Regions from separate parts of the Pandoraea sputorum genome, predicted to be linked through region 2. Evidence: predicted binding sites of a transcription regulator. Region 2 holds the regulator's gene; the other holds the start of a gene.

Region 1 (15,611 bases), 2.1 Mb from region 2:
ATCTTCCCGAAAGCGAATCGCTGTCGGGCGCTGGCGGCAAACACTTTTGCAGCACCGCGCATCGCGACGCCTACCTCGCGCGCGAACACCGCGTCTGAGTCCTGCTGCGCGGCCCGTCCGCGCAGCGATTGCGCATCTGCGCGCATCTCTGCTCATCGCGCCCATGCCCCTGTTTTCCTGTGAACGCCGTGCGTTGCCGCTCGCGACGTGCGTCGGCTTGCGCATGCCTGTCGCATGCACTAAAACACAGTAACCGACCCCATTCGTCGAGTTGCGTTGAAGCGGTCTTACAGGCGGACGGGGCGACGACAGGAGGGCGCAATATGCTAATGCGCAGACGGATGTATTTCCTTCTTCCCGATCTGGCCAGTGCCCAGCGCACGATGAGCGATCTGTTGCTCGCCCGAGTCGAGGAGCGTCACATCCACTTTATGGCACGTGACGAAATGGACCTGGAGGGACTGCACGAGGCTAACCTGCTACAGACTTCCGATATCGTGCACGGCGCCGAAGCCGGGCTCGTGATCGGTGGCTTCTGTGGTCTGGCAGTCGGTGCAGTCGCGGCGTTTTTCCCCATCGTGGGCACACGTCCCCAATGGGAGTTGATGATCGCGACGGCACCGCTCGGCGCGCTGTTCGGCGCATGGGTGTCGAGCATGATCGGTGTCTCGGTGCCCAACTCGCGACTCAAGGCGTTTCGTGAACCGCTGGAGCGCGGCATGATTCTGCTGATGGTGGATGTGCGCGAGAGCCGCGTCGAGGAGATTCGCGAGATGCTCAAGGAGCATCACCCCGAAGCCCATATGGAGGGCATCGAGGCCGCGATTCCGGCGTTCCCCTGAAATCGAACGGAGGGAGACCAAGGACAGTGACGGTATCGAGAGTGCAAACGCGTTTTACCGGCCGGCAACGGCCATTAGCGTCGCACCTGTGAGCGGCGCGGGAGGGTGTCCGTGTTGTATGACACGAGAGCGGCGCCATCCCCGGGCGTGGACACGCCCACGGAAGCCTCTCGGCCAGGTCAGGCGAGGGGCTTCTTCTTTGGGAATTTCCTTTTTATTTTTCGACTTGTTTCGGACGAAGTCCCACATGACACTGGGACTTCGCTTGCCTCGCGGCGGACTCTCCGGCCGGGCCGGTCACCGGCGACGTCACGCCAAGTGGGCTACAATGCCACCCCTCGCTCTACGGGAGTTCGTTGTGCCCGTCATGCTCCAGTCATCTGCGTCCCCTAACGTTTCGCTCCGGTCGTTTGCCCCGCTGCTATCTACCTCGTCTTCATCGATGAGTCGATTCGGACGGTGCATGGATGTCGACGCCGCCACGCGTTCGAGGGCAGACGCATGAACGCGCCGGACAAACTGCCAGCGCTCACACTCGACGCGCAAGGATGGGTGCGGGAGGCAGAGCGCCTGCCGTCGCCGAACTTCGACGTGCGTCCACAAGGCATGCCCATCGGCTTGCTCGTGGTCCACAACATCTCGCTGCCGCCGGGGCAATTCGGCGGCGACGAGATTCCGGCGTTCTTCCAGAATCGGCTCGATCACGACGCGCATCCGTTCTTCGACGAGATTCGCGGCGTGCACGTGTCGTCGCATTTTCTGGTGCGTCGCGATGGTGCGTTGCAACAGTTCGTTTCATGCGATGCGCGGGCGTGGCATGCGGGGGCGTCGTCGTTCGAGGGACGCACGCGCTGCAACGATTTCTCGATCGGCGTCGAATTGGAAGGGACGGACGACGTGCCTTTCACGGCGGCGCAGTACGCGACATTGGCGGCGCTTACGCGTGTTTTGCGTGAGCATTATCCGATTCAAGCCGTGGCCGGACATGCCGATATAGCACCTGGTCGGAAGACGGACCCGGGGCCACACTTCGAGTGGCAACGGCTGCGGCGGATGGCCGCGCTGGAAGCGCAGGCGTTGCCGTTTCAGAAGGCAGATTAACCCTCACCGGGCGGCAGGTTTTGCTTGACACGAAGACCCGACGGGCCTTCCCGGGAATGAAATTTTTGAGTTTGCGGAGTGCGTCATCTCCACTATACTTAGTGCCAATCCGGCCCCCAACCACTACATATAGTGGTCAGTGACCGGGAAGCAAGATCCATCAATACCGTGCTTGTCCTGCGGCGTTTTGTGGGGCGGCACAGCAGCAAAGCCGTGCAGCGGACACCTCGAACCCTTGGCCGTCCGTCGGTCGTGCGGTGTTCAGCACTTCGCTCCATCGGCGCCCCCAGGGCGCATTTTTGCCGACTTCAGTACTCAGTATTGCTGGTGGAAGTGCGCTAACAGCACCATCTCATTGGAACGGGAGTTTTTACATGCAGACTAACGAAAACCTCACCCGCCCGAACCCGACGCCCGCCGCGAACGCTGGCAGTGGCACGGGTGCGTCGGCGCCCCAGACGACGGGCGCATTCGAACCGGCGACCAACGCCGACTTCAAAGTGATCCGACGCAACGGCACGGTGGTGGGTTTCGAGCCGTCGAAGATCGCAATCGCAGTGACCAAGGCGTTCCTGGCAGTGAACGGCGGTCAGGGTGCGGCTTCGGCGCGCGTACGCGAGCTCGTGGAGCAGTTGACGGAGAACGTCGTGCGCGCATTGGTGCGCAGCCGCCCGAACGGCGGTACGTTCCACATCGAAGACATTCAGGATCAGGTCGAACTCGCGCTGATGCGTGAAGGCGAGCACAACGTCGCTCGCGCCTATGTGCTGTACCGTGAGAAGCGTTCGCAAGAGCGCGCTCACGCCGGTGAGGCCGCGCAAGAGTCCGCAACGCCCGACACCCCGGTGCTGCATGTCACCGACAACGGTGTGTCGCGCCCGCTCGACATGGCGGCACTGCGTGGCGTGGTGAGCGCAGCCTGCGAAAATCTCGGCAGCGAAGTCACCGCCGAGCCGATTCTGGCCGAGACCATCAAGAACCTGTACGACGGCGTGCCGCTGTCGCAGGTCTACGATTCGGCGATCCTTGCCTCGCGTACCCTCATCGAGAAGGAACCGGCGTACAGCCAGGTCACCGCTCGTATCCTGATGCACACGATCCGCCGCGAAATCCTCGGCGAAGAAGTGCCGCAGGGCGAGATGGCTGCGCGTTACATCGAATACTTCCCGCGCTTTATCAAGCAAGGCGTTGAAGCCGAACTGCTCGACGAGCAACTGCTCTCGTTCGATCTGGGCAAGCTGGCCGCCGCGCTCGACGCCAACCGCGACCTGCAATTCAACTACCTCGGCCTGCAAACGCTGTACGACCGCTACTTCCTGCATATCGATAGCCATCGCATCGAAATGCCGCAAGCGTTCTACATGCGCGTGGCCATGGGTCTGGCACTGAACGAAGTCGAGCGCGAAGCACGTGCGATCGAGTTCTATCAGATCCTGTCGAGCTTCGACTTCATGAGCTCCACGCCGACGCTGTTCAACTCGGGCACGCGTCGCTCGCAGCTCTCGTCGTGCTACCTGACGACCGTCTCGGACGATCTGGAAGGCATTTACGAAGCGCTCAAGGAAAACGCACTCCTGTCGAAGTTCGCCGGCGGTCTGGGCAACGACTGGACGCAGGTTCGCGCTCTCGGCTCGCACATCAAGGGCACGAACGGCAAGAGCCAGGGCGTTGTGCCGTTCCTCAAGGTGGTCAACGACACGGCCGTGGCCGTGAACCAGGGCGGCAAGCGCAAGGGCGCGGTCTGCGCTTACCTGGAAACGTGGCACCTGGACATCGAAGAATTCCTGGAACTGCGCAAGAACACGGGTGACGATCGTCGCCGTACGCACGACATGAACACGGCGAACTGGATTCCCGATCTGTTCATGAAGCGCGTGATGGAAGGTGCGGAGTGGACGCTGTTCTCGCCGTCGACCTGCCCGGATCTGCACGACAAATACGGCCGCGCCTTCGAACAGGCTTACACGGCTTACGAAGAGAAGGCCGCACGCGGCGAGATCAAGCTGTTCAAGAAGGTGCCGGCACAAGCGCTGTGGCGCAAGATGCTGGGCATGCTGTTCGAAACCGGCCATCCGTGGATCACGTTCAAGGATCCGTGCAACATTCGCTCGCCGCAGCAACACGTGGGCGTGGTGCACTCGTCGAACCTGTGCACGGAAATCACGCTCAACACGAGCGAGACGGAAATCGCCGTGTGTAACCTCGGCTCGGTGAACCTCGTGGCTCACCTGAAGCAGACGGCCAACGGTTACGAGCTGGATCACGAGAAGCTGCAACGCACCATTCGCGTGGCGATGCGCATGCTCGACAACGTCATCGACATCAACTACTACGCGGTGGCGAAGGCGCGCAACTCGAACCTGCATCACCGTCCGGTGGGCATGGGCATCATGGGCTTCCAGGACTGCCTGCACCTGCTGCGCACGCCGTACGCATCGAACGCCGCCGTCGAGTTCGCCGACCGTTCGATGGAAGCGGTTTGCTACTACGCTTACTGGGCATCGACCGAGCTGGCCAAGGAACGGGGTCAGTACTCGTCGTACAAGGGCTCGCTGTGGGATCGTGGCATTCTGCCGCAGGACTCGCTCAAGCTCCTGATGGAAGAGCGCGGCGGTTATGTCGACGTCGATCTGTCGAGCACGCTCGAGTGGGACAGCCTGCGCAAGCACATTGCCGCGCACGGTATGCGCAACTCGAACTGCGTGGCTATCGCTCCGACGGCCACCATCTCGAACATCATCGGCGTGTCGGCCTGTATCGAACCGACGTTCCAGAACCTGTACGTGAAGTCGAACCTGTCGGGCGAATTCACGGTGGTCAACGAGTACCTGGTGCGTGACCTGAAGGCCCGCGGTCTGTGGGACGAAGTGATGGTCGCCGACCTGAAGTACTTCGACGGTTCGCTTGCCCGTATCGACCGCGTGCCGGCCGACCTGCGCGAGATCTACGCCACGGCGTTCGAAGTCGAGCCGAAGTGGCTGGTCGAAGCGGCGTCACGTCGTCAGAAGTGGATCGATCAGGCGCAGTCGCTCAACATCTATATGGCTGGCGCGTCGGGCAAGAAGCTCGATGAGACGTACAAGCTGGCGTGGACGCGTGCGCTCAAGACCACGTACTACCTGCGTACGATGGCCGCAACGCACGTCGAGAAGTCGACGGTCAGCCACGGTGCGCTGAACGCGGTGCCGAGCTCGGGTGGTGTGTCGGGTGGCTTCTCGGCCGAGCCGACCTCGCCGCTGGCGCAGCCGATGCCGGAAGCCGAAGGCGCCGTCTGCACGATGCGTCCGGGCGACCCGGGCTTCGAAGAGTGCGAGGCTTGCCAGTAAGTTGTTTGTGATGCGGTGCCGCATGTCACATGCGGCACGCGTCCTCGGGAAAACCCCGTCGATCCGAAAGGGCGACGGGGTTTTTCTTTGGCTGCGGCCAACGTCCGTTTTCGGATCAGGCCAGATCGATTCGCATCGACAGATCGAGCGTCTGACCGTGAGCGAGTACTGCGTGGTCGGTGTCGAACTCGCCCACGCGATGCGTCGATGGCTCCAGACAGAGATAGGGGCGACCCGCAGGCGAGTGCAGGACGAGCCAGGTGGCATCGTCGCTGCGTACGGTGGCGCTGCGCAGCCCGCCCGCATAGTCGATGCGGGCGTCGAAGCGTCCCGACTCAGTGGGGACTTCGGCAAACCACGTCGAACGTCCGCCCGTATCGAGGCCACCACCGACCGACACCACTTCCATCGGCCCGACGTGCACGCGTTGCTCGCTCGGCCAGCGGATATCTTCAGACGGCGAACGCCAGAGCGCCTCGGACTCGAACGTCACGCGCGCGCCTGCGGGCCAGCGGAAGTACGGGTGCAGGCCGAGCCCCGCAGGCATCTCCTGCGCCGAGAGGTTGGTGAGCGAGAGCTGCATGTCGACGCCTTGGTCGTCGAGCGTCACCGAAAGGTAGGCCTGATAGTGCCAGGGCCATTCGGGTTGCGCGGGGCTGTCGAGTTGCAGCACGCAGCAATGCGGACTTTCGTCGACGACCTCCCACGCGCGTCGCAGTCCCCAGCCATGCAACGAACTCGAGGTGGCGGGCGCCTCGTGAACGGCGATGGTGCTGCCGCGCCAGTGCAGCGTGTCGTCGCGCAACATATTGGTATACGGCAGCATTGGGAATGCACCGGCCTTGGGCCATTCGTCGGAGGAAAATGGCTCGTTGCCGAGCGGTACGAGGTAGTCGAACAGGTCGCCGCGGGTGTCGCGACGCGCCAGACGGGACAGGCGCGCGCCGCAACCCGGCTGCACTTCGGCGATGAGCGCACCCCTGGCAAGGCGGATCGGTTTGCCGGGGGTGAGGGTGAGCGGTGTCGGACCCGGTTGATCAGCCGGGGCGCCCGGGGTGGCCGGGGCCTTTGCGCCGTCGGCGCGTGAAGATGTCATCGTCAGTATCTCCTTCGTTGGCGCCGGGGAGGTGGAGGCAGTGGCGCGCGCCGAAATCTTGTGTTCCGGTCCGCGACGCTTTGGCGCTTGCCGCACAGGATACGCCAATGCAGCCGCGCGTCATTTTGATGCACTGCAAACGCTGTCGTGCGACGTCGTTTCGTGGCAAGATGCCGGTCCCGCAAGGCCGCACGTCGCGTGACGGCGGTATGCTCGCAAACACTAGGTATTGTGGTGGCGGCATAACTCGACACAATATATGGTGTCGATGGGCTGGAATGCATCACGGTATTGTGCTAAATTGGAGTCATTCGATCGACGTCGGGAGATCATGATGTTGCAAGACAAAGATTGCAGCCTCGGGACCGGAGTCATCGTCGACGTTGTCATTCAAATTTGCGCGAAAGCGAATCTGCTTTACCCCCAATACCAAGCATTGCCACTCGCGGATTTTTCGTCGTCGTCCTCTGATTGACGGCAGCAATATCGCAATTTTTTCGTCGGCCTTCGTGCGCGAACGGCTGATCTGTCACTTCGGCGATACGCGTGCCAAACGTGTTTCGCATCAACCTGAACGGACCGAGACCCTATGCTGAACTGGGAAGAAGAGACCTCCACCGCCAAACCGGCACCTGCCGCAGCACCGGCTGCGCCTGCATCGAACATTCTGGGCACGCAAGACGACACGCCGCACACGATCGCCTCGCAGTCGACGCGCCGGGTGAGCGCCTCGGACAAGCGCGTGATCAACGGCACGACGGACGTGAACCAACTGGTCCCGTTCAAGTACAAGTGGGCCTGGGAAAAGTACCTGGCCGGTTGCGCGAACCACTGGATGCCGCAGGAAATCAACATGTCGCGCGACATCGCCTTGTGGAAGGATCCGAACGGTCTGACCGAAGACGAGCGCCGCATCATCAAGCGCAACCTCGGCTTCTTCGTGACGGCCGACTCGCTTGCCGCGAACAACATCGTGCTGGGCACCTATCGCCACATCACGGCGCCGGAGTGCCGTCAGTTCCTGCTGCGTCAGGCGTTTGAAGAAGCGATCCACACGCACGCCTATCAGTACATCGTCGAAAGCCTGGGTCTGGACGAAGCCGAGATCTTCAACGCGTATCACGAAGTGGCGTCGATTCGCGACAAGGATGAATTCCTGCTGCCGTTCATTGAGGTGGTGGCCGATCCGTCGTTCAAGACGGGTACGCAGGAAGCTGACCAGAAGCTGCTGCGTTCGCTGATCGTGTTCGCCTGCATCATGGAAGGCCTGTTCTTCTACGTGGGCTTCACGCAGATTCTGGCGCTGGGCCGTCAGAACAAGATGACCGGTGCTGCAGAGCAGTATCAGTACATCCTGCGCGACGAGTCGATGCACTGCAACTTCGGCATCGACCTGATCAACCAGGTGAAGCTGGAAAACCCGAATCTGTGGACGCCGGAATTCCGCGAAGAGATTCGCGAGCTGTTCAAGAAGGCGGTCGAGCTCGAGTATCGCTACGCAGAAGACACGATGCCGCGCGGCGTGCTCGGTCTGAACGCGGGCATGTTCAAGAGCTACCTGCGCTTCATCGCGAATCGTCGTTGCGCACAGATCGGTCTCGAAGCGCTCTACCCGAACGAAGAGAATCCGTTCCCGTGGATGAGCGAAATGATCGACCTGAAGAAGGAGCGCAACTTCTTCGAAACGCGAGTGATCGAGTACCAGACCGGTGGCGCACTGAGCTGGGACTAAGCATTGAGTGAAAAATGGATGCGTCGCGCAAAGCGAGCATCCATGCGGGTTTCGAGAGGGTGATGTGTGCGTGCCTGGCACGCGTGACTGATGCAAGAGAAGACGAAGAAGAGACTTCGGTCACACACATCATCCTCACTCGCACGTTGAAGTTCTCGCTTCAAAGTTTGCTTCGGAGATCGCTTCAGAGATCGCAACGAAGCGCATGTCGAAGACACAGCAGAGCACGTCGAAGACATCGAACACACGCATCGCACGCATCGACATGCGAGTGTGATGTGCATCAAATACAACAGATTGACTTCTTCGTTACGATTGATGTGCGCTTTTTTACGCACAAAGTATTAACATCGCATCACAAAAGAATTATTATTCGCTCAAATAAATTGCAGTCTCGATGAACACACGAAAGCACTCACTGCTTTCCTCCCGCGACAGAGAGCTGGTAGTTACGGAGCGTAAAAACCTTGGTGCATAGCAAGCTGTATCGCTTATCCGCTATCGCAATCTCCTCCATCCCGATGACGGGACAGGCAAGCTACCCCCCGAAGAATCTGGCGATCCCCCTTTCTCAAGACAATCGAATTGCTGGCGGCAATGTCGCCGGCAATTTTTTTGCGCGCGTGACCACATACGGTCAGCGTCATGCGCGCAGCGCCGAATTCATTAGCGTAAGCGGTCGTAGTCCGATGCGTACGCCGATGAATAGCCCGCTCGCCGGCGGTTCCCGCACGGTGGTCGGGTTTCCTTCTCAGGTAGTTTCGTTTGAGTGATCTCTCACGTTAAGGAGTATTGTCATGGCTACGATTAAGAAGGCTGTTGCCAAGAAGCCGGCGGCTAAGAAAGCTGTCGCCAAGAAGCCCGTTGCAAAGAAGGCTGTCGCCGCCAAGAAGCCGGTAGCGAAGAAGGCTGTCGCTGCCAAGAAGCCGGTAGCGAAGAAGGCTGTTGCCGCTAAGAAGCCGGCAGCAAAGAAGGTTGCCGCTAAGAAGCCGGTCGCCAAGAAGGCAGCAGTGAAGAAGGTTGCTGCTAAGAAGCCGGTTGCCAAGAAGGCAGCGGTGAAGAAGGTTGCCGCCAAGAAGCCGGTCGCCAAGAAAGCAGCAGTGAAGAAGGTTGCCGCCAAGAAGCCGGCCGCCAAGAAAGCAGCAGTGAAGAAGGTTGCTGCCAAGAAGCCGGCCGCGAAGAAGGCAGTTGCTGCCAAGAAGCCGGCTGCGAAGAAGGCTGCTGCCAAGAAGCCTGCTGCAAAGAAGGCTGCTGCTAAGCCTGCTGCGAAGAAGGCCGCTGCGAAGCCTGCCGCGAAGAAGCCTGCTGCGAAGAAGCCGGCCGTCAAGAAGGTTGCCGCTAAGCCTGCTGCCGCTGCTGCTCCGGCCGCAGCACCTGCAGCTGCACCGAAGACGGCGCTGAACCCGGCAGCGGCATGGCCGTTCCCGACCGGCAGCCGTCCGTAATCCGAGTGCCGATGCAGGAACCAAGGCACTTAGGTGTCTTTTGATCGGGTAGGCCTACCCGATCCGAAACCCGCTGTGATGAGCGATCGTCACAGCGGGTTTTTTCATGACGAAATAAAAATGGGCGACTCGAAGTCGCCCATTTTTTCGTCGTGACGTGAAGCCTTAGTGCGTTACACGCGTCACGCCGCCGCTCGAGAGCAGGCGCACGCGCTGACCCGGCTGGAATGCCTCGTCGGCATCCTGAGTAATCGCGCGCAACTCACCGTTGTCCAGACGCACGGTGATCTCGAGACCGGCCTTCTTGCTCATGCGGCTTTCGATGGCCTGACCTGCCACAGCCCCCAGCAGACCGCCGACGATGCCCGTCGCAATCGAACCGCGACCGCCACCGATGGCGCTGCCGCCGATGGCGCCGAGCGCGCCGCCACCGGCAATGCCCAGAATGCCCGGGTCGCCGTTGCTGCTATCGATCGTGACCGGTCGCACCGATTCGACCGTGCCCATTCGCACGACCTGTTCGCGTTGCGCCTGACGGCTGTTGTAGACGCTTGCCGAGTTGCTCGGGCCGAACGCTGTGCAGGCGGACAGTGTGAGCGACGCCGCAGCGGCGAGGATGATTAGCGGTGTGGTGAGTCGTGCCATCGTTGTGCCTTTCGTGAAATCATTCGAAGCGGTGGCCGAACGCTTCTTCATATTGCGCTTCGATTTCCGAGCGCGTCGGTGCATACGTCTGCGGACCCTGCTCGGCAATCTTGAGCGAACCCATCAGGCTGGCCAGGCGGCCAGTCGTCGGCCAGTCGAGGCCCTTTTCGATGCCATACAGCAAACCGCCACGGAACGCGTCGCCGCATCCGGTGGGGTCGACGACACGCTTGGCGGGCACGGCAGGAATGTCGTGTTGCTTGCCGCCGGCGAAGATCTGGGCCCCATGTTCTCCGCGCGTGACGACAAGTGCCTCGACACGCGACTGGAGATCTTCCATCGACCATCCGGTCTTCGTGCAGAGGAGCTTGGCTTCGTAGTCGTTGACCGCGAGATACGTGGCAAGTTCCACCATGCGACGCAGTGCCTCAGGCGACAGAATCGGCAGGCCCTGACCCGGATCGAACATGAACGGCACGCCCGCAGCGGCGAATCCTTCGGCGTGCGTGAGCATGGCGTCCGAGGCATCCGGCGCGACGATGCCGAGCGTGGCACCCTTCGCGTCGGCCACACGGTTACGCGACGAGAACATCATCGCACCCGGGTGGAAGGCGGTGATCTGGTTGTTGTCCAGATCGGTGGTGATCATCGCGTTGGCCGTCATGCTGTCCGTGACCGTGCGCACGAACTCCGTCGTCATACCGAGCGACTGGAAGCGCTCAAGGTACGCGGCGCCATCTTCACCAACCGTCGCCATGACGACCGGCGAGCCACCTAGCAGATGCAGGCTGTAGCCGATGTTGCCGGCACAGCCGCCGAAGTTGCGGCGCATCGTCGGCACGAGGAAGCTGACGTTCAGGATGTGCACCTGATCAGGCAGGATGTGCTCGCCGAAGCGGCCTTCGAACGTCATGATGTTGTCGTAGGCCAGCGAGCCGCAGATCACGGTAGTCACGGGAAAGTCCTTGCGAAAAGTAAGCGGGGGAGCGCCAGCGGAGGAGTGCACGCGGCGAGGGGCGTCATGAAGTAACGATACCCCGGCGGCCGTATGGCCGCGTCGGGGTACCGTCACGAAGTTGAATTACGACAGTGCGGCGAGCGCAGCGTCGTAATTCGGTTCGTTCTTGATTTCCGGCACCAGTTCCGCGTGCACGACACGGTTGTCGGCGTCGAGCACGACCACAGCGCGTGCCGACACACCGGCGAGCGGGCCGGTCGTGATGGCAACACCGTAGTCCTTGAGGAACTCGCGACCGCGCATGGTCGAGAGCGTGACGACGTTGTTCAGACCTTCGGTGGCGCAGAAGCGGCTCATCGCAAACGGCAGGTCAGCCGAGATCACGAGCACGACAGTGTTCTCGAGCTTGCCGGCGGCTTCATTGAACTTGCGGGTCGACGTGGCGCAGGTCGGCGTGTCGAGGCTCGGCACGATGTTGAGGACTTTGCGCTTGCCAGCGAAGTCGTCGAGCGTGACGTCTGCCAGTTTTGCGTTGACCAGCTTCAGAGCCGGTGCGGTCTGACCCTTTTGCGGGAATTGGCCGTCGACTTCGATGGGGTTGCCCCCGAGCGTGACTTGGGACATCTATATCTCCTAGGTTGAGTGCAACAGCGCTATCAGGGATAGAACGCGAGCACCCGGTAATTACTGGCTAGCGCTGCCTGCGCCGACAATCGTAACCGAATCGTGCGTTCGCTGCGTGGTGCCAGACCGGCATCGCGCATGGTTGCCCCGGTTACGTAGTCGTTCGCTGAAAAAACGCGACGCACGACCGGCTTTCCGTCGATATCCGACAGCGTCAGTTCGAGCGATGGCCAGGCCAGTGCGTGGTCGGCTTCGTTGCGCACGAAGACGGTGAGCGTCATCGGTACGCTGTCGGTTGGGGCATCGGCAGATGTGGCGGAAGCGTCGCTGGCGGTGACCGGGCTTGCGGCGGCTGCCGACGCTACGCCGCTGTCTTTGTCGCTGTCGCCGTTGCTACCGACGGCGTCGGTCACCAACGTCACGCTCGAAATCTGGATCATGTCCGGCTGGCGCGGCAGCCCGACCGCCACATGCATCGGACGACCGATTGCGGCGAACAAGCCGTGCAACGCCGGTACCCGGTCGACGAGCGCCGCGCGCTCGATCCAGGCCCATTGGCAAAGCAATGCGATGACGGCCAACGTCATGAGCACGCGCCAGATCACGCGCGCCGCGCCGGGGCGCCTGTCCGCGACGGTGGAAGGGGTGTGCGCCTGCGCGCGCGAGGAAGGCGAGGCCGTCGGCGCGGTAAGCACGGTGGGATCGTCGTCGTCCATATAGCGGCCCGGGCCGTGCTGCATCTGCGCGCGGCTTTCGTCGGGCGAGCCGAGCAGGGCGGCAATGGCCGTGGGCGTCAGCATCTCCGGCACAGGCTTTTCGCCGGTGACTGGGGACAAGGAGGACGAAGCGGTCGATGCGGTCGGTGAAGATGACGACGTACCTTCGTGCGTGGATGGGCGTGTGGCCGTTGGGGCCGCCGACGCGGCGTCCGGCGTCGCGCTGGGCGATGAGGATACGGGCGGGGTGTCGTCCGCTGGCGGATCGCAGAGATACGCGCGTCCGTCGAATACCTCGCGGCAATGGCCGCAGCGCACGAGGCCGTCGCGCAGCTTAAGCTGATCCGCGACGACGCGAAAAACGGTGTGGCAGTGAGGGCAGCGGGTAGCGAGAACGCGCGCGGACTGGGTCATGAGGCTCGGGGGACTCGTTGGACTCGTCGCATCGGGCGCATCGGATGCGGCAGCGCGGCGGGCGCGGGCTTAGCTGGCCGCCTGCCCGTGCAGGCAGACCCAGCCGTCGTGAGCGCGCCAGACCGACATCTTCATATAAGGCGCGTAGGCCGCGATCACCTCGTCGGCCTGTCGTTCCAGCACGCCGGACAGCGCGAGCCGTCCACCCGGGGCCACGCGCGACGTCAACATCGACGCGAGCAGCTTGAGCGGATTCGACAGAATATTGGCGACCACGATGTTGAACTGACCGTCACGCAGATCGTCGGGCAAACCGTATTCGACCGGCGCGTGATTGCGTTCGCTGTTGTAGCGGGCGGATTCGACGGCTTGCGGATCGATGTCGATACCGATGACCGGATCGGCGCCGCACTTGCGCGCGAGAATCGCCAGGATGCCCGAGCCGCAGCCATAGTCGAGCAACGACTGCCCCGTCTGCACGTGCTGTTCGAGCCACTCCATGCAAAGGCGCGTCGTCGGATGGCTACCGGTGCCGAAGGCCAGACCCGGGTCGAGTTCGAGGATGAGGGCGTCGGTGTCCGGTGCGTCGTGCCACGACGGCACGACCCAGATCCGCTGGCCGATCTGCATCGGCTCGAACTGCGATTGCGTGAGACGCACCCAGTCCTGTTCCTCCACGTCACGCAATGTGAAAGCAGGCGACTCGGCGAGTCCCAGTTCGTTGACCGCCGCCGCGAGCAGCACGGCGGCGTCCTGATCTTCCCCCACCAGCGCGACCACGCGCGAGCGTTGCCACGCAGTGTCCGGCGGGGTCAGACCCGGCTCGCCGAACATCGGTTGCTCGTCGGGCGTGTCGGCATCCGCGTCTTCCACGGAGACCGACAGCACGCCGAGATCGAGCAGGGCGTCTGACAGGGCCTCGGCCTGAGCGCGGGCAACTTCTACGACGAGTTCGCGATACATAGCGAGTGATTCCTACGAATTAACGACTTAATTGCCGCCGACGGCAGACTTCTGCGCCAGCTTGTGTTCCAGATAGTGAATGCTCGTGCCGCCTTCGACAAACTTGGCGTCGAGCATCAGTTCCCGGTGCAACGGGATGTTCGTCTGGATACCTTCGACCACGATTTCCGACAGGGCCACACGCATGCGGCGAATCGCCTGCTCGCGCGTTGCGCCGTAAGCGATCAGCTTGCCGATCATCGAGTCGTAGTTAGGCGGCACGAAGTAGCCGTTGTATGCGTGCGTGTCGACGCGGATGCCGGGGCCGCCCGGCATATGCCAGGCGGTGATGCGACCCGGCGACGGCGTGAACTTGAACGGATCTTCGGCGTTGATACGGCACTCGATGGCGTGGCCACGGAACTCGATATCGCGCTGACGGTAGGCGAGCTTTTCGCCCGCCGCGATGCGAATCTGTTCCTGCACGATGTCGACGCCCGTGATCATTTCCGTGACCGGGTGCTCGACCTGCACGCGCGTGTTCATTTCGATGAAGTAGAACTCGCCGTTCTCGTACAGGAACTCGAACGTACCGGCACCGACGTAGCCCATCTTCTTGCATGCGTCGGCGCAACGATCGCCGATACGCTCGATCAGACGACGCGGAATCAGCGGTGCCGTGGCTTCTTCGATCACCTTCTGGTGACGACGCTGCATGGAGCAGTCGCGCTCGCCCAGCCAGATCGCTTGCTTATGCTTGTCGGCGAGCACCTGGATTTCGATATGGCGCGGGTTCTCGAGGAACTTCTCCATATAGACTTCCGGGTTGCCGAAGGCGCGACCGGCTTCTTCGCGCGTCATGTTGACCGCGTTCACGAGCGCCGCTTCCGTGTGCACCACGCGCATGCCGCGACCACCGCCGCCACCTGCTGCCTTGATGATGACCGGATAACCGACCTGACGTGCAATGCGCACGATTTCCTTCGGATCGTCGGGCAACGCGCCTTCAGAGCCCGGCACGCACGGCACGCCGGTCTTGATCATCGTCTGCTTGGCCGACACCTTGTCGCCCATCAGGCGAATGGTTTCGGGGCGCGGCCCGATGAACGTGAAGCCCGATTGCTCGACGCGCTCGGCGAAGTCGGCATTCTCGGAGAGGAAGCCGTAACCCGGGTGAATTGCCTGAGCGTCGGTCACTTCCGCCGCGCTGATCAGCGCAGGCATGTTCAGATAGCTCAGCGGCGAGGGGGCCGGACCGATACAGACCGCTTCGTCGGCGAGCTTGACGTACTTCGCTTCCTTGTCGGCTTCGGAATAGACCACGACGGTCTTGATGCCCATCTCGCGGCACGCGCGCTGGACGCGCAGAGCGATTTCGCCGCGGTTGGCGATGAGAATTTTTTCAAACATTATGTGCAGTCCTGCCCGTAAGGGGAGAGGAGCGGGGCCGGACGCTTCATGTCGCCACGCGGCCGAAGGCTGCGGGCAGAGCGTCCGACAACCGGCATTAGCCGATCACGAACAGCGGTTGACCGTATTCCACGGCCTGACCGTTCTCGACGAGGATTTCCTTGATCACGCCGGCCTTGTCCGACTCGATCTCGTTGAGCAGCTTCATCGCTTCGATGATGCACAGCGTCTGGCCTTCCTTGACCGAGTCGCCGACTTGCGCGAACGGATCGGCACCCGGCGACGGGGCGCGGTAGAACGTGCCGACCATCGGCGACGTCACGATGTGGCCTTGCGGCAGTGCCGGTGCAGCCGGGGCAG
Region 2 (15,611 bases):
TAATCGCTCATACCCGGCTGCGTTTTATCCGCCGTCGTCCCAAACGGACGTGGGCCTGACGCCGAGACACCACATACCGCCCGTGTAATTGCGACATTTCCTCCGATGGTTTTTGGGATTTCGGAACGAAAAAACCCGCCGCGTCCTCGTGGACACGACGGGTTTCGCCACTGCATTCAGTCGAGCCGCAGCACACGCGGCCCGACGCATCACTTAGAAGCGATATTTCGCCGAGATGCCGCCGCCCAGCGCGCGCTCGCCCTGACGCACACTGACATTGCCGCCGACGTGCAGGTTGAATCGCTTCTTGAGCTGGAGGTCGACGCCGAGGTCAGCCGTGAAGACATCACGGCCCAGCTTCGCACCCTTTACGTTGAACGCGCGCGGTGCGCCATAAATCGAGTTCGTCAGGCTACTTTGCGTATTGCCGAACTCATGTTCGTACGCCAGACGCATCATCGGCGTCACCTTGCCACCGTCGAAGGTGATCACGTCGCGCGAGAACCGCACACCCAGCACGCTGCGTGCCGACGTCTGCGATTGCGCGCCGACCTTCAGTCCGTCGTTACCCGCGGCGGCAGCGCCATCGCGGTTCGTTTCGTCGAAGGCATTCAGACGTGTCGATGCGAAGCGCAGGCCAATCGAAGGATCGACATTAAAGCCCGCCACATCGAAGCGCTTACCGATCTCGCCGAATGCACCGAACGTGTTGCCGCTCGTCTTCCCCGACAGACGCGCCGACGCGTTGCGTGCCGCCACCGTACGGTCCGTCGTCACGCTGTGATTCGTGTACGACACGCCACCGCCGACGAATACGTTGGCGTCGTTCATGTGCGAACCGTAGAGACCCACGCTCACGCTGTTGATCTTCGACTCGCCCGGCATGCCCTTCGCTTTCGAGTTCTGATTGCCCATACCCACCGAAGCGCCGACGATTGTGCTGCTGCCGATCCGCTTGTCGACACCGATCGCGCCATCGATACCGCGCACGTCGAACGACAGAGCATCGCCACGTTGCGACGTGTTGCCCCCGAGAACGACGCCCAGCCCGCGATGCCGTGGTTGTCGGCACTCACACCGTTAGCGGTCTTGTCGTCGAACATTGCGCCGCCCGCCAGCATGCGCGACTGCATGCCGCGCTGGAATGCCGTCGTCGCGCCTTGCGCGGCGAGGGCATTGTTCACAAGCGATTCGCCCGAGAGCAAGCTCGCCGAGCGACGCTGCTCGTCCGATCCCGCCGTTTGCAGCGCCATCTCCGAGAGAACTTTGCCGCCGATCCCGCCCGAGGTCAGGTCGCCCACGGTGACGCCGTCGACCGATGCCAGCACCGCCCGCTCGTTCGCGCTGTAGTTGCCGTCGGTCGCCAGGTACTGCACGACGTTCTGGCTAGTGATGACGCCCGAAGGGTCCGACGGGCCAGTCGGGTCTGTAGGGCCCGTGAGATCGGTGGTCGTCGTCGGATCGGTCGGATCTTCCGTCTTTCCTCCGACGATGCTGCCGATCGTGACTTTGCCAAGACTGGCCGTTTTCCCCTCGGCTACGCTCACCACGCCGAGTTTGTCCTGCACTTCCGCCAGCGTGATGTCGTTAGCAACGGTGACGTTGATGGCCGTGTTCGTGAAATCGCTGTCTTCCGACACCTGAATCGCACCACCGGCGACGCGATCCCCCACGCGAGACACATGCGAACTGATTTCCGCGCCCGCCTTCGACGTGTACTTCTGCACAGCCAGCTTGTTCGTGCCGAGCTCGATCCGACCGGCGTTGTCGATGTGGCTCACGCCATCGACATCGGACGCGAGCTTGACCGCGCCGTTGTCCGTCACCGTGACAGTGCCCGCGCCCAATGCCTTCGCATGCGCGGCCGTCACACTGCCGCCTTCGATTCGCAGACTGGCCACGCCACTCTGATCACCACCCAGCGTCAGATTGCCGGTACCGGCCTTAACGACGTTCGAACCCGTTGCCGCAGCAACTTGCGCGCTCGACTTGGAGGCACGGCGCAATGCGTTCGACGCGCCGCCGGACGACACCTCCTCGCGCACGATCTCGCCGTCGAAACGATCGTCTTCGTCGCGATCCCCCAGCACCAGCTTCGTGTCACCCGTGACGACGCGACCGATACCGCTTAGCGAGCCAATGGACAGCGTCTTCTCGGCCTTGCGCCCCGGTGCCTGCGCCTCGATACCCGAGATGTTCAGGTTGCCGCCGAGCATTTCGATGCGGGCACCGTCTGCCAGCGTGTTGCCTCGCAGGTTGACGACACCGACGTTGGCCAGACCGAGCTGTTGCAGATCCGAATCGAGCACGTCGACATGCGCGTCGACACCGTTGATCAACGTCGCCGATCCGCCCTGCGTCCGCTCCAGACGCATCGAGCCCTGATTGACGAGTTCGGCTCGTTGAAGATCGGCGTTCAGAAACGTCGCACGCGCGCCTGACTGGTTGAGGATATCGGCACGTCCCGCCTTCGACCCCGCCTCAAGCGTCAGCGTCCCGTCGTTTTGGATGCTCGCGACGGCGGCATTGGCGGCGTGGAACGTGGCGCTAGCGCCTTGCGCGATATCGATGTCACTGACGCCAGCGTTCGCACCCTCGGCGAAATACAGGCTTCCGCCCTTATGTAGGATGATCGTTGCCGTGCCTGCGCTCGTGTGCTCACCAAACTTGATGGCCCCGCCTTCAGGCGATCCCTTTTCGCTGCGTCCGGCCCACAACGTCACGTCCTTCGCATTCGACGAAACCCCGATGCCACCGTCCGCAAAATGCAGCGTGCCCCCCTTGCCGACCGTGACACCAAGTCGGCCCTCCCCTGCGATCTCCCTGTGAATATTCAGCGTACCGCCGTCGACGCGCACGTCGTGGTCTGCAGACCCGCGCGCGTGGAGCGTGCCCACGTCACGCACTCCGCTCGTTCCTGCGATCGCATCCGATTCTTCTCCCGAACGACGCGTGAATTCAAGGATGCTGTCCTTGCCAAGCGCACTGTGGGTATCGGTCGTCGCGTCCGCCCCCATAAAATTCGTCAGATGCTTATCGCTCCACGTCGGCGCCCCCCCAAGTGTTGCTACGTTCGACGTGGTGGCACGGAGCCGACGGGTATTGGTCAGTCCGTTGAGCTCTGCCTCGGACGTCACGCTTTGCACACGATCGCGTTTCGTCCTTAGCAGACGCGCTTCGCGCTGGAGCGCCTCGAACGCATGTTCACTGTCGGCGAGAAAACGTGCGTGCTTTGCGACTTCTGTTTCCAGTGCCTTTTGCGCACGGTCGATGTCGTCTTGCCGACCACCCTCTGCTGCGGCAGAGGCTTCATCGAGCTTTTCCTTGAGCGCCGACAGTGCAAGCTTTTGCTTCCGCCCCGCATCGGTAAGCAGCGAGTCCTCGATCTCTAAATCATCCGCAATGGAGGACGCCAGATACTTGAATGATTTCTCTCTATCCTCGTTCCCCGCGGCATCGGCGATAACCGTCTTCACCCAAGCCAATTGAATATCGACCTTATCGGCAAAACGCGACGTAGCTCGCGCTTTATCAAGATTCTTTTGTAAATCTCCAATTGCATTCGAAATTTCTGAAATCCGGTCATTGCGGCTGATTTCCCATTGCGCAAGCTGCTGCGGCACCGCTTGTGCTTGAACGTAGGCGGGCAACACCGCGGCCGCCACCGCCGCAGCTGCCATACAAATTTTCGTCTGACGCAGGACATTCGACTTCGGATGATTCTTTTGCATTCGATAAATCTCTTATTTCCAATTCACATCAAATAGCGAATTAACTCGCTACCGCCAAAACGGCAACACACCTGTCACCAGCAAGGCTGTGAATTCTAGAGACGAACTATCGAAATCCCGTCAACTCAGATAATTTTTAGTACTTACCCCATAATTCAATCAGAATTTTCATTTGGGACCATTCTTATAATATTGATTTAAATATTTTCCGAATCATCCCAAAACAGTGTTTATTATGTTTCTTATTTCCCCAAAGCGCCGAAGCGTGCAGCGCGCGTGCAACGGCGTGGGAGCGCCTTTCAGCCGCGTCCCATGCGTGAATTTCGGGTTGTTCCGCGTCGAGGGTGTCCGTCATGAACGTATGAGGTCACCCTGCGGATGCCCATAAAAAAACCCGTCGTGCCCTTTCAGGCACAACGGGTTTTTCGTCATTCATTCGACCGGCGGTGCGTTCCCCACCTAAGTCTGTCCGGCAGTCTTAAACGCTGGCAGCGTATGCCGCCCGCAGTCAGGCCACCGGCTTGCGCTTGGGCTTGACGTCCGGACTGTCGATTTCCTCAAGGACATCGCGGAATTCTGCGATGTCTTCGAAACTTCGATAGACCGAGGCGAAGCGGATGTACGCAATCTTGTCCAACCGCTTCAACTCGCGCATCACCAGTTCGCCGATGCGCTGGCTGATCACTTCACGCTCGGCACCGGCCAGCAGCTTGTACTCGATGCGCGCAATCGCGGCATCCATCGCTTCGGCACTCACCGGGCGTTTGCGAATCGCCAGTTGCATACTGGCACGCACTTTCGCGCGGTCGTACTCGGCGCGGCTGCCGTCTTTCTTGACGACAACCGGCATGGCGAGTTCGACGCGCTCGTAAGTCGTGAAGCGCTTGTCACACGACGGGCATTTCCGACGCCGCCGGATGGCGGCGCCGTCTTCCGCTTCACGCGAGTCGATGACTTGCGTGTCGTCGTGCCGGCAGAACGGGCAGCGCATGCGTGCGACGCCGTGGCTTAGCCGTAGACCGGGAAACGCTTGGTCAACTCAGCCACTTGTGCGCGCACGCGGGCCAGGTTTTCAGCGTCTTCCGGGTTGTCCAGCACGTCGGCGATCAGGTTGCCGACCTGTTCTGCTTCGGCTTCCTTGAAACCACGCGTGGTCATGGCCGGCGAGCCAAGACGAACACCGCTCGTGACGAACGGCTTTTCCGGATCATTCGGAATCGCGTTCTTGTTGACGGTGATGTGCGCTTCGCCCAGCGCGGCTTCGGCAGCCTTACCGGTGATGTTCTTGGCGCGCAGGTCGACCAGCATCACGTGCGATTCGGTACGGCCCGACACGATGCGCAGACCACGCTTGACCAGCGTCTCAGCCATCACGCGTGCGTTCTTCGCGACTTGCTGTTGGTATTCCTTGAATTCCGGCGATGCGGCTTCCTTGAACGCGACGGCCTTACCGGCGATCACGTGCATGAGCGGGCCACCCTGAATGCCCGGGAAGATGGCCGAGTTGATCGGCTTCTCGAACTCCGCCTTCATCAGGATCACGCCGCCGCGCGGGCCGCGCAGGCTCTTGTGCGTGGTCGTGGTGACGAAGTCGGCGTGCGGCACCGGGTTCGGGTACACACCCGCGGCGATCAGACCGGCGTAGTGCGCCATGTCGACCATGAAATAAGCACCGACCGACTTGGCGATCTTGGCCATGCGTTCGAAATCGATCTTCAGCGCAAAAGCCGAGGCACCTGCCACGATCATCTTCGGCTTGTGCTGTTGCGCCAGCTTCTCAGCGGCATCGTAATCGATGTCTTCGGCTTCGTTCAGGCCGTAGCTCACAACGTTGAACCACTTGCCCGACATGTTGACCGGCGAACCGTGCGTGAGGTGACCGCCGTGCGCGAGGCTCATGCCCATGATCGTGTCGCCCGGCTTGAGCATGGCGAAGTACACGCCCTGATTAGCCTGCGAGCCCGAGTTCGGCTGCACGTTGGCAGCTTCTGCGCCGAACAGGGCCTTCACGCGGTCGATCGCCAGTTGTTCGACGACGTCGACATACTCGCAACCGCCGTAATAGCGCTTGCCCGGATAACCTTCCGCATACTTGTTGGTCAGTTGCGAACCCTGCGCTTCCATCACGGCCGGGCTGGTGTAGTTTTCCGACGCGATCAGCTCGATGTGATCTTCCTGACGCTGGTTTTCTTTCTGAATCGCGGCCCAGACGTCGGGATCGACGGAGGCAACGGTAGATTTCGATTTGTCGAACATGGCGGTTCCGTTGAGTTGAACAGATTTTCCGGGAGGGGATGCTGCGGCGCGTCTTCCTTTGTGCTTCGGAAGACGATAGACAGGGCAGCACCAACCATCACGGCTGCCCAGGCGAACGGCAAATAAGACCCCGGCGCTTCCCGGTGGGTTGCTCCACCTCGGGCACACAAGGGTGTGCGCCCTAATCGCCAGTCACGCGGGGTTTGTGGCGTCGATAGTTTATGCGAGCTTGGGACGTTAGGCAACTGACCCGGAGACGCGCACCACCACCTTGCCGAACGCCCCTCGGCGCAGGTGAGACAGCGCCTGCGCGGCGTCGGCAAAGTCGTAGACGGCGTCCACCACCGGGGTAATACCGTGGCGGTCGATCATCGCACTGAGCGCCTCCAGCCCCTGGCGATGCCCCACCCCGATGCCTTGCACATGCGCCCGCTTGAGCAGCACCGGATAGACCGGGATTTGCAGGAAATCCCCGCCCAGCGTGCCGATCACCGAGACTTTGCCGTTGGGCGCAAGCGCCGCCATCGTCTCCCGCATGTCGCCGCCAGCCAGTTCCAACACCTGTTCGACGCCCCGCCCTTCGGTGAGTCGACGGACCTCTTCCGCCCAACCTTCCCGGCGTTGGACACCATGCGTCACGCCAAGCGCCGCCGCGCGGGCCAACTTTTCCTCGCTGCCGCTCACAACGATCGCCTTTGCCCCGTGTGCAAGCGCCAGTTGCGCGCCAAACAATGCCACACCCCCCGTGCCGATGGACAGCACCGTCTCGCCGGGTGCAAGCTTGCGGCCGGTGCCGAACAGCGCAAACCAGGCGGTGAGCCCGGCACACGTCAGCGTCGATGCGGCGGCGGCGTCAAGCGTGGACGGCGCGCGCACGAGCGCCGCCTCGTCGAATACGGCGTACTCCCGAAGCACCCCCTGCAAGGTGCCACCGAATATCTGCAAACCGGCCGGTGCCAGTTCCCCCTCGTTCCAGCGATCCCAGAACGTGTTGATGACGCGCTCGCCCACCCCCACGCGCGTCACGCCATCGCCTACGGCCACCACTTCCCCTGCCATGTCCGAACCGGGCACGAATGGGAACGTCACCGGCAATCCCATGCCGGTATCGATCATGAGGGCGTCGCGATAGTTGAGCGACACAGCGTTCACTTTCACGAGCACTTCGCGCGGCCCGGGCGTCGGGACTTCCACGGTCGCCAGTTTGAGCGAGGCTTCGCCCAGCGTCGTCATTTGCCATTGCTGCATCGTTGTCATTGCCAATTTCCTCGTCGACGTTTTCAAAACGGATATCCCGGCGAGCCGGGTGGACAAGGATCAGCTTATTGGAGAATACTTCGCAGCAGTGACGGTAAATTCTCTACTGATTGGCGACTTATGAGAACCAATGAGACCTACACGCCCGACCGGCTTTCGGGCATCTCAGCGTTCGTCGCGGCGGTCGACGCCGGGAGCTTTGCGGGCGCGGCCGAACGGCTGCATCTCACCCGCTCGGCTGTCGCCAAACGCATCGGCCGACTGGAGGCGCGGCTGGGCGTGCGCCTGTTCCACCGCACGACCCGCAGCCAGCATCTGACCGGTGAGGGCCAGACGTTCTATCAACGTTGCACGAAGGTGCTGACGGAACTGTCCGAAGCAGAAGACGAGCTAAGCGCCGGTTCGCAGACGCCGATGGGCAAGTTACGCGTGACGATGCCCGTGCACATCGGGCGTCAATGCATCGCGCCGGTCTTGCTGACGCTGGCGAAGGCGCATCCGCAGTTGCGTCTCGAGATGGCGTTCTGCGACAGCCGCATCGATCTGGTGGAAGAGGGCTACGATCTGGCCGTGCGCAGCGGGCGGCTCGACGACACGCCCGGACTCAAGGCGCGCTCGCTTGGCGAGCAGACGATGATGCTGTGTGCGTCCCCTGCCTATCTGGCGACGTATGGCACACCGCAGACGGTCGACGATCTCGCCGCTCACGAATGTCTGATGTACGGACGCGCGGGCAATCTGTACCGATGGCCCACGCCGATGATGCCCGCCGACGGCCCGCATCGCTCGCCGCGCTTCATCCTCGACGATCTGATCGCGCTCGTGGATGCCGCCGAACAGGGGCTCGGCATCGCTTGCATGCCGCACTGGGTCATCATGCGCGCGATCGCCGACGGCACGCTGGTACGCCTGCTGCCGCAGATTCGCGCGCCCGGCACACCGTTGCATCTGGTCTGGCCCGACACGCGGCATCCGTCTCCCAAGCTGCGCGCCGCCATCGATACGCTCGTGAGCGCCGCACCGGCATTGCTGGGGATGCCGACGACGACCTGATGGTCAGACGACGTGAAGGGTGAAGCGTCTGACGCAAACGTCGGCGCTCAACGCTGCCCTGCACACAGGAACGGTTCCTGCCGCGCGTCTACCGCCCTGGCACGCGTGCCGTACATGTGCGCCCAGATTTGCGCAGCCCATGTGCCGCCGAGGCCCTCCACCAGTTGATCGCGTCGTGCCAGCAGCCGATGCACGAGCGCATCCGGTTCAATGCACGCGGCGGCAACGTCGGGCGAAGCATCGCGCGCCGCGTCCCCGGCCCTCGCCACCGCATGCGCGCTTTGCGCCCACGGGCGAATGTTCTGCGCCGAAATCCGGCCCAGCCGGTAGGCCATTTCGGCCGCCAGCGCGCGCACACCGACCGGGTTCTTCAATTCATCGTGCACTGTCTTGTTCGACGCCTCGCCTGTGAGTCCCTTCAGACGACGGACATGGGGCGCGTAATGATCGCCACAGTGAAATTGAGAGAGATCCGCGAGCGCGTTTGCCGCAGGCGTGTCGGTGAAGTCTGCCGCGTCGAAGTCGAGCGACATCGCATACGGCAGGTCGTTCTTGTCGCGCCAGACGCCGAGGTTCTCCATGAAGACGTTGCACAGATTCCCGTTGCCGAGCCAGAGCCCGGCGACATAGTGACGCTCGAGCGCACATTGATAGACGTCCGGCAGCGCGTGACAGAGCCGATGCCGCATAGCATTGCGACGCGCCAGTGCATCGGCATACCCCCTTGCCGCCTCACCGCTTAGCGCATGGAACGGCACGCCGTTGGATGCCACGAGTCCCGCCATCTGCCGCCCCGCCGCCATCGCTTCGTCCCTCGCCCGTTGCAGCCCACCGACGTCGAGCCCGTCGACACCGGGTTTGCCTTCGAAGACACGCCACGCATCGTCGCTCTCCAGCCAGTCGCCGAGATCCTGATATCGGGACAGAAACGTCGTCGCCAGATAGACGCGCGCCGGATCGAGCGTCCCGTCGAACGCCTGCGAACAACCGTGCGCGAGGACTGCCGTAGGCGTCGCCAGTCCCACGGCGCCGAAGAGCCGCGACGCCAGCCATGCCTGTGCGGCATGCCCTGCGCTCGGGCACGCCTTGACGACGTACTGAGGCATATCCGCACGCAGCGTGAGCGACATGCGGATCGCCGCGCCCGTGCTGCCCATCGGCATGGCATCGGTCACGCGTGTGGCGCTGGAAAAATCGTAGGGGCCGATGTCCGGCAGCGACGCACCACTGCCGTCGTGCCCGACGACCGCACCGAAGATGCCCTGCGGCCCGGCTTCCGGCAACAAACCGGCGCGCCCGGTGGCGTCGCCGATTGGTTGGTCGTGACGGTGGTGATCGATGTCACTGTGAACGAGGAAAGTGTTGACCTGCATCGCGACGCTCCCTGGTCGTGGCAGGGGGCCGTGACGTGTGCGGACGCCGGCCACCCCGGTTGAGAGCGGCAATCTTGCTGCGGCGTCGCGCATCCAGCTTTCGAAAATGAGGCAAGATCGGACAAATCCGCCGCGCGTCTGCGGCAACGACCGCAGCGGCGGCGACGTCCGATGGGAGGTCCTGCATTACTGCTGCATTACTGCTGCACTACGGCTGCTTTACTGCGGCATTACAGCTCGATTTTCGTGCCGAGCACGGCGAGGAACTGTGCGATCCACGCGGGGTGCGCGGGCCACGCCGGGGCGGTGACAAGTTTGCCATCGGTATGGGCGTCGTCGATGGCGATCTCCATGTACTTACCGCCCGCCAGACGCACTTCCGGTGCACAAGCGGGGTACGCCGAGCATTCGCGCCCTTCGATCACACCTGCGGCCGCGAGCAACTGCGCGCCGTGACAGATCGCGGCAATCGGCTTGTCGTTCTCGGCAAAGTGGCGCACGGCGGCGAGCACCTGCTCGTTGAGCCGCAGATATTCAGGGGCGCGGCCACCAGGGATCACCAGCGCGTCGAAGTCCGCTGGCGAGAGGCCATCGAACGTCGCGTTGAGCGTGAAGTCGTGACCGCGCTTCTCGCTGTAGGTCTGATCGCCTTCGAAATCGTGAATCGCAGTGCGCACCTTGTCGCCCGCCTTCTTGCCAGGGCAGACGACTTCCACGCGATGCCCGACGGCCATCAGCGCCTGCACCGGCACCATCAGCTCGTAGTCTTCGACGTAGTCGCCCGCCAACACCAGAATCCGCTTCTTGCCCATGTGACTCTCCGTTCAGAGAAAAAAATGGAAGGGAAACAGCTCCTCCATGTTACTCAATTCCGGTGACGCACTTGAGACAGCATCGAATACCATCGGGACGAAAAAAAACCGCGTGCCGAAACACGCGGTGTTAAGTCGGCGCAAAACGCCGTCGGTCAATCGTGAGGCCTCCGCTTCGCGAAGTGCGGTGCAACGCCGCGCGCCTGAGTCGTCAATAAGTTTCCAGATGCAGACGCCCTTCCGTCTTCATCCGCTGCCAGAGCGTCTGCCAGTCGAGACCGGCCTCACCGGCGATGGTCTGCAACACCTGGAGCACACCGTCCTCCATCCCCTTCAGCCCGCAGACATAGATGTACGTATGCTCGTGCCGCAGCAACGCCGCCACATCGGCCGCACGCTCGCGCATCGCATCCTGCACGTAACGCTTGGGGCTTCCCGGCGTGCGAGAGAACGCGAGATTGGTATCGATGAAATCCTTCGGCAGATTGAGCAGCGGACCGAAGTACGGCAACTCGCCCTGCGTGCGCGCACCGAAGAACAGCATCAGCTTGCCGGTCGCGCCCTTCATGCGGCGACGACGACGGTATTCGGTCATCGCGCGCATCGGCGCCGCGCCCGTGCCGGTGCAGATCATCAGAAGATGCGAGTCGGCGTGGTTCGGCATCAGGAACGTGCTGCCGAATGGCCCCATCACGTTGACCACGTCGCCCTTCTTCAGGTCGCACAGATAGTTCGAGCACACGCCACCGACGGCCTGTCCCTGATGATCCTTCGTCACGCGCTTCACCGTGAGCGCCAGATTGTTGTAACCCGGACGTTCCCCATCGCGCGGCGACGCAATCGAATACTGACGCGCATGGTGCGCACGCCCGTCCGCCGTCGTGCCCGGAGGGATGATGCCGATGGACTGCCCTTCGAGCACCGGGAACGGTTGCTTGCCGAAGTCGAGCACGATGTGATGGATATCGCTCTCGGTACTCGCGTCCGTCACGCGATAGTTGCCGACCACGGTGGCCTGCACCGGGGCCTTGTGGTTATAGAGGTTGACGTACGGCTTCGCGGCGGACCAGGGCGGCACGACCGAGCCGCGCACCAGATCCGAGCCGCCGATGACGGGCTCCGACGAATCGGCCGAGGCACCGGACGCACCACCCGCCGCGCCCTCCGACGCCTCGCCAATCGTGCCCTGCCCGGCAAGCGCGTCATCCTGCACGGGCAGTTCGTCCCACGTGAGCTGGTCGTCGACAGCATAGGCCTCGGCTCTGAGCACGTCGCGCCAGTTGTCGATGGCCCCCGTCGGGCACGGCGAGATACACGCCATGCACCCATTGCACGTGTCCGCGCGCACGACGTAGTTGTTCTCGTCATGCGTGATCGCGTCGATCGGACACGTCTCCTCGCAAGTGTTGCAGCGAATGCAGATCTCCGGATCGATCAGATGCTGCTTCAGGACTTCGACCGGAACGGGGCCGTTCATGATGCTGTCTCCTTGTGGGGATGGCTCTTGCGGCCTTTCCAATAACTGGGCAATGACTTAGTTGAAACGCACGTACTCGAAATCGATGGGCTGACGATTGATGCCCAACGGAGGCGGCGCAATCCAGTTGGCGAACTTGCCCGGCTCGGTCACACGGCCCATGAGCGACGCCACATACGCACGGTCTTCCGACGTCGGCAGCCATTCGCGCTCATGTGCGGCCCATTCCGTCTCGCTCACAACACGACCGTCCGGCGACACGCGCACGCCCGCGAACGTACCGATCTGACGATTGAACGCCTTGTGCGGCACCGTCAGACGGAAGTCGATACCGGCCTTCTCCAGCACCTTGTTCCAGCGATTCACACCGGCGACCGAATCCTTGATGTAGTCGTCGCGCAGCACTTCGTTCATCGCGTTGAGCATCGGCACTTCGCGCTCCACGAGCTTGCCGTTGTCGACATCGAGCAGACGGTACATCTGACCGTTCAGTTGATGATCGTCGTCGCGCTTGCTCTCTTCATAGCGACCCTTAAGGCCCGAGCTATAGAAGATCGCCGCGTTCGACGACTGGTCCGCGCCGAACAGATCGATCGTCACGGAGTAGTGGAAGTTGATGTAGCGCTGGATGGTCGGCAGATCTATGACGCCTGCCGCGCGCAGCTTCGAGACGTCGTCCGTCTTCAGTTCGTTCATCACCTGCGCCGTGCGGGCAATCACACGCGAGACGCCCGACTCGCCCACGAACATGTGGTGCGCTTCTTCGGTGAGCATGAACTTGGTGGTGCGGGCCAGCGGGTCGAAACCCGACTCGGCCAGTGCGGACAACTGGAACTTGCCGTCACGATCGGTGAAGTACGTGAACATGTAGAACGCGAGCCAGTCCGGCGTCTTCTCGTTGAACGCACCGAGAATGCGGGGATTGTCCTCGTCGCCCGAGCGGCGTCCGAGCAGCGCTTCGGCTTCTTCACGGCCGTCGCGACCGAAGTAGCGATGCAGCAGGTAGACCATCGCCCACAGGTGACGGCCTTCTTCCACATTCACCTGGAACAGATTGCGCAGGTCGTACATCGACGGTGCGGTCAGCCCGAGGTGACGCTGCTGTTCCACCGACGCCGGTTCCGTGTCCCCCTGCGTGACGATAATGCGGCGCAGGTTCGCGCGATGCTCGCCCGGGACATCCTGCCACGCGGCTTCGCCCTTGTGCTCGCCGAAGTGGATCTTGCGATCCGACTCGCCCGGCGTGAGGAAGATGCCCCAGCGATAGTCCGGCATCTTCACGTGATCGAAGTGCGCCCAGCCGCTCGGATCGACGCTCACGGCCGTGCGCAGATAGACGTCGAAACCATGCGAGCCTTCCGGCCCCATGTCGCCCCACCAGGACAGAAAGTTCGGCTGCCATTGTTCGAGCGCGCGTTGCAGCGTGCGGTCGTCCGACAGGTTGACGTTGTTGGGGATCTTCTCGCTGTAGTTGATCGAAGCCATCGTGGGAATCCTCGTGTCTCGTACGTGTTCTATGGAAACGTTTGATCGGGTCCGGGCGGGCGACTGCCGCCCCCCCCTACGAATTCGTCAGACGCGGTTCAGATCGAACTGCGCCTTGTTACCCTTGCCGTAGACCTTGAGCGCGCCCTTCTCGCCCACTGCGTTCGGACGAATGAAAATCCAGTTCTGCCACGCCGACAGACGGCCGAAGATGCGCGTGTTCATCGTCTCCTTACCGTTAAAGCGCAGGTTGGCTTCCATGCCGGTGAGCGCATCGGGCGACATCGCCGCGCGCTCTTCGATGGCGATGCGAATTTCGTCCGGCCAGTCGAGATCGTCGACGGCGGCCGTGACCAGCCCCAGGCGCTCGGCTTCGTCCGGACGCACCGGACGGCCGATGGTGGCGCGCACGGCGTCCAGCTCGGCGGCGTCTTCGTAGAAACGGCGTGCGAGACGCGACTGATCGGTGACCATCGGCAGCAGGCCGAAGTTGACCTCGCTTAGCGTGATGGCCGGTTCGTCTTCCTCGCTTGCCGGGAGCGCGGCCATATACGTGCGGTCGGCGGCGAAGGCGAATTCGGCGAGCGTGCCGGTGAAGCACGAATCCGGCTCGATCAGCGCAAACAGCGAGCGCGACGACACATCGATACGGGCGAACGTGCGGCGCAGCATGCCGAGGGTTTCACGCACGAACCAGTGATCCTGGTGCGCGAGCAGCGACGCATCGGCGGCCAGCACATGTTTTGCGTCGCCTTCGGTGCGCAACAGCCACGTACCGATGTCGAGTTCGTTGGTGCGCAGGTTGAGAATCGCGTCGTCGAGTTCGCGCGCCATCTTCAGCGGCCACCAGTTGACGCCTGCCGCTTCGATACCGGCGATGTCGCTCGGCGGCGCAGACTTCGGCGCCTTCACGGTCAGGCTTGCGGTGCGATTGGTGCGGTCGATTTCCACTTCGACGAATTCGTAACGGATGGCGTCCGGCTCATCGGTGCGCTCGATGCGCGTGAGCGTCACGCCCTTGCCGCCCGGTCGATGGCTGTCCTGCGCCAGTTCCTGCGCACGCGCAGCCACGGCCTGCGCGAACTGCGCGGGCTTGACCACTTCGTCGACCAGACGCCATTGCTTGGCGCGCTCGCCGCGAATGCCTTCCACGATGGTGCAGAAGATGTCGGCGCGGTCGTTGCGCACATGGCGCTTATCCGTCAGACGCGTCAGGCCGCCAGTGCCCGGCAACACGCCCAGCAGCGGCACTTCCGGCAGCGCAACCGACGACGAGCGGTCGTCCACCAGATAGATCTCGTCGCATGCCAGTGCCAGCTCGTAACCGCCGCCAGCGCAGGCGCCGTTCACGGCGGCAATAAACTTCAGGCCCGAATGACGGCTGGAGTCTTCGAGGCCGTTACGTGTTTCGTTGGTGAATTTGCAGAAGTTGACCTTCCACGCATGCGAGGAGAGGCCCAGCATGAAGATGTTCGCTCCCGAGCAGAACACACGGTCCTTGGCGCTCGTGACCACCACCGTCTTCACTTCCGGATGTTCGAACCGGATGCGCTGGACGGCATCGTGCAGTTCGATATCCACGCCCAGATCGTACGAATTGAGCTTGAGCTTATAGCCCTCGCGAATACCGCCGTCTTCCGCGATGTCGATGGCGAGCGTGGCCACTGCGCCGTCGAAGGTCAGCTTCCAGTGCTTGTACTGCGTGGGGTCCGTACGGTAGTCGACGTGGGGTTTGCCGAACATGATTGCCTCCAACTCGAATAATGATCTTGTTGAATTGCAATATAGTGCAGCACAAACCCACCGTCAACCGCTTACCCAAATAAAAATGAATTATTTTGCAGAATACATCCGATCAATCGGATGACAACTGCACTGCGAGGCGTCCGCGCAGTTGCAGATAAGCATCCGCGAGCGCCCTTCCGCCGGTGTCGAAGCTCATGTCGGCCTTGGCGTAGAAGTCCTGGCGCCCAGCCAGAATGCGCTTGAGGTCGTCCATCGCTTCCGCATTGCCCGACATCGGCCGCAGGTCGCCCTGTGCCACCACGCGCTTCATGTGCTCCTCGGGCGACGCTTGCAGCCACACCGTATAGCAGTGGGTCAGCAGGAAATTGAACGTGGCGGCGTCGCTGACGATACCGCCGGGCGAAGCGATCACGGCACGCGG

What was found. The regulator NrdR, encoded in region 2, represses ribonucleotide reductase genes. The targets are predictions, from matches to a motif close to CACNANATNTNGTG.
Region 1: NA29_RS22275 (ribonucleoside-diphosphate reductase subunit alpha) is a predicted target of NrdR. The motif match lies at 2,065-2,078, and genes of this name have one in related genera.

What each region holds. Positions count from the first base shown of each region.
Region 1 is NZ_CP010431.2:5,033,658-5,049,268, reverse strand. It holds gene NA29_RS22290 (PP0621 family protein) at 1-98, shown strand, start outside; gene NA29_RS22285 (DUF1269 domain-containing protein) at 330-842, shown strand; gene ampD (1,6-anhydro-N-acetylmuramyl-L-alanine amidase AmpD) at 1,344-1,943, shown strand; gene NA29_RS22275 (ribonucleoside-diphosphate reductase subunit alpha) at 2,318-5,269, shown strand; gene NA29_RS22270 (aldose epimerase family protein) at 5,385-6,365, opposite strand; gene NA29_RS22265 (ribonucleotide-diphosphate reductase subunit beta) at 6,955-8,097, shown strand; gene NA29_RS25895 (hypothetical protein) at 8,565-8,870, shown strand; gene NA29_RS22260 (histone H1-like DNA-binding protein) at 8,895-9,542, shown strand; gene NA29_RS22255 (outer membrane lipoprotein) at 9,708-10,187, opposite strand; gene NA29_RS22250 (carbohydrate kinase family protein) at 10,207-11,142, opposite strand; gene tpx (thiol peroxidase) at 11,269-11,769, opposite strand; gene NA29_RS22240 (DUF3426 domain-containing protein) at 11,802-12,899, opposite strand; gene prmA (50S ribosomal protein L11 methyltransferase) at 12,969-13,862, opposite strand; gene accC (acetyl-CoA carboxylase biotin carboxylase subunit) at 13,890-15,251, opposite strand; gene accB (acetyl-CoA carboxylase biotin carboxyl carrier protein) at 15,349-15,611, opposite strand, start outside.
Region 2 is NZ_CP010431.2:1,421,707-1,437,317, reverse strand. It holds gene NA29_RS06520 (autotransporter outer membrane beta-barrel domain-containing protein) at 214-990, opposite strand; gene nrdR (transcriptional regulator NrdR) at 4,240-4,722, opposite strand; gene glyA (serine hydroxymethyltransferase) at 4,740-5,987, opposite strand; ZMP/ZTP riboswitch at 6,086-6,193, opposite strand; gene NA29_RS06505 (zinc-dependent alcohol dehydrogenase family protein) at 6,225-7,235, opposite strand; gene NA29_RS06500 (LysR family transcriptional regulator) at 7,365-8,297, shown strand; gene NA29_RS06495 (hypothetical protein) at 8,345-9,670, opposite strand; gene NA29_RS06490 (DJ-1/PfpI family protein) at 9,901-10,482, opposite strand; gene boxA (benzoyl-CoA 2,3-epoxidase subunit BoxA) at 10,694-11,959, opposite strand; gene boxB (benzoyl-CoA 2,3-epoxidase subunit BoxB) at 12,017-13,444, opposite strand; gene boxC (2,3-epoxybenzoyl-CoA dihydrolase) at 13,532-15,187, opposite strand; gene NA29_RS06470 (helix-turn-helix transcriptional regulator) at 15,300-15,611, opposite strand, start outside.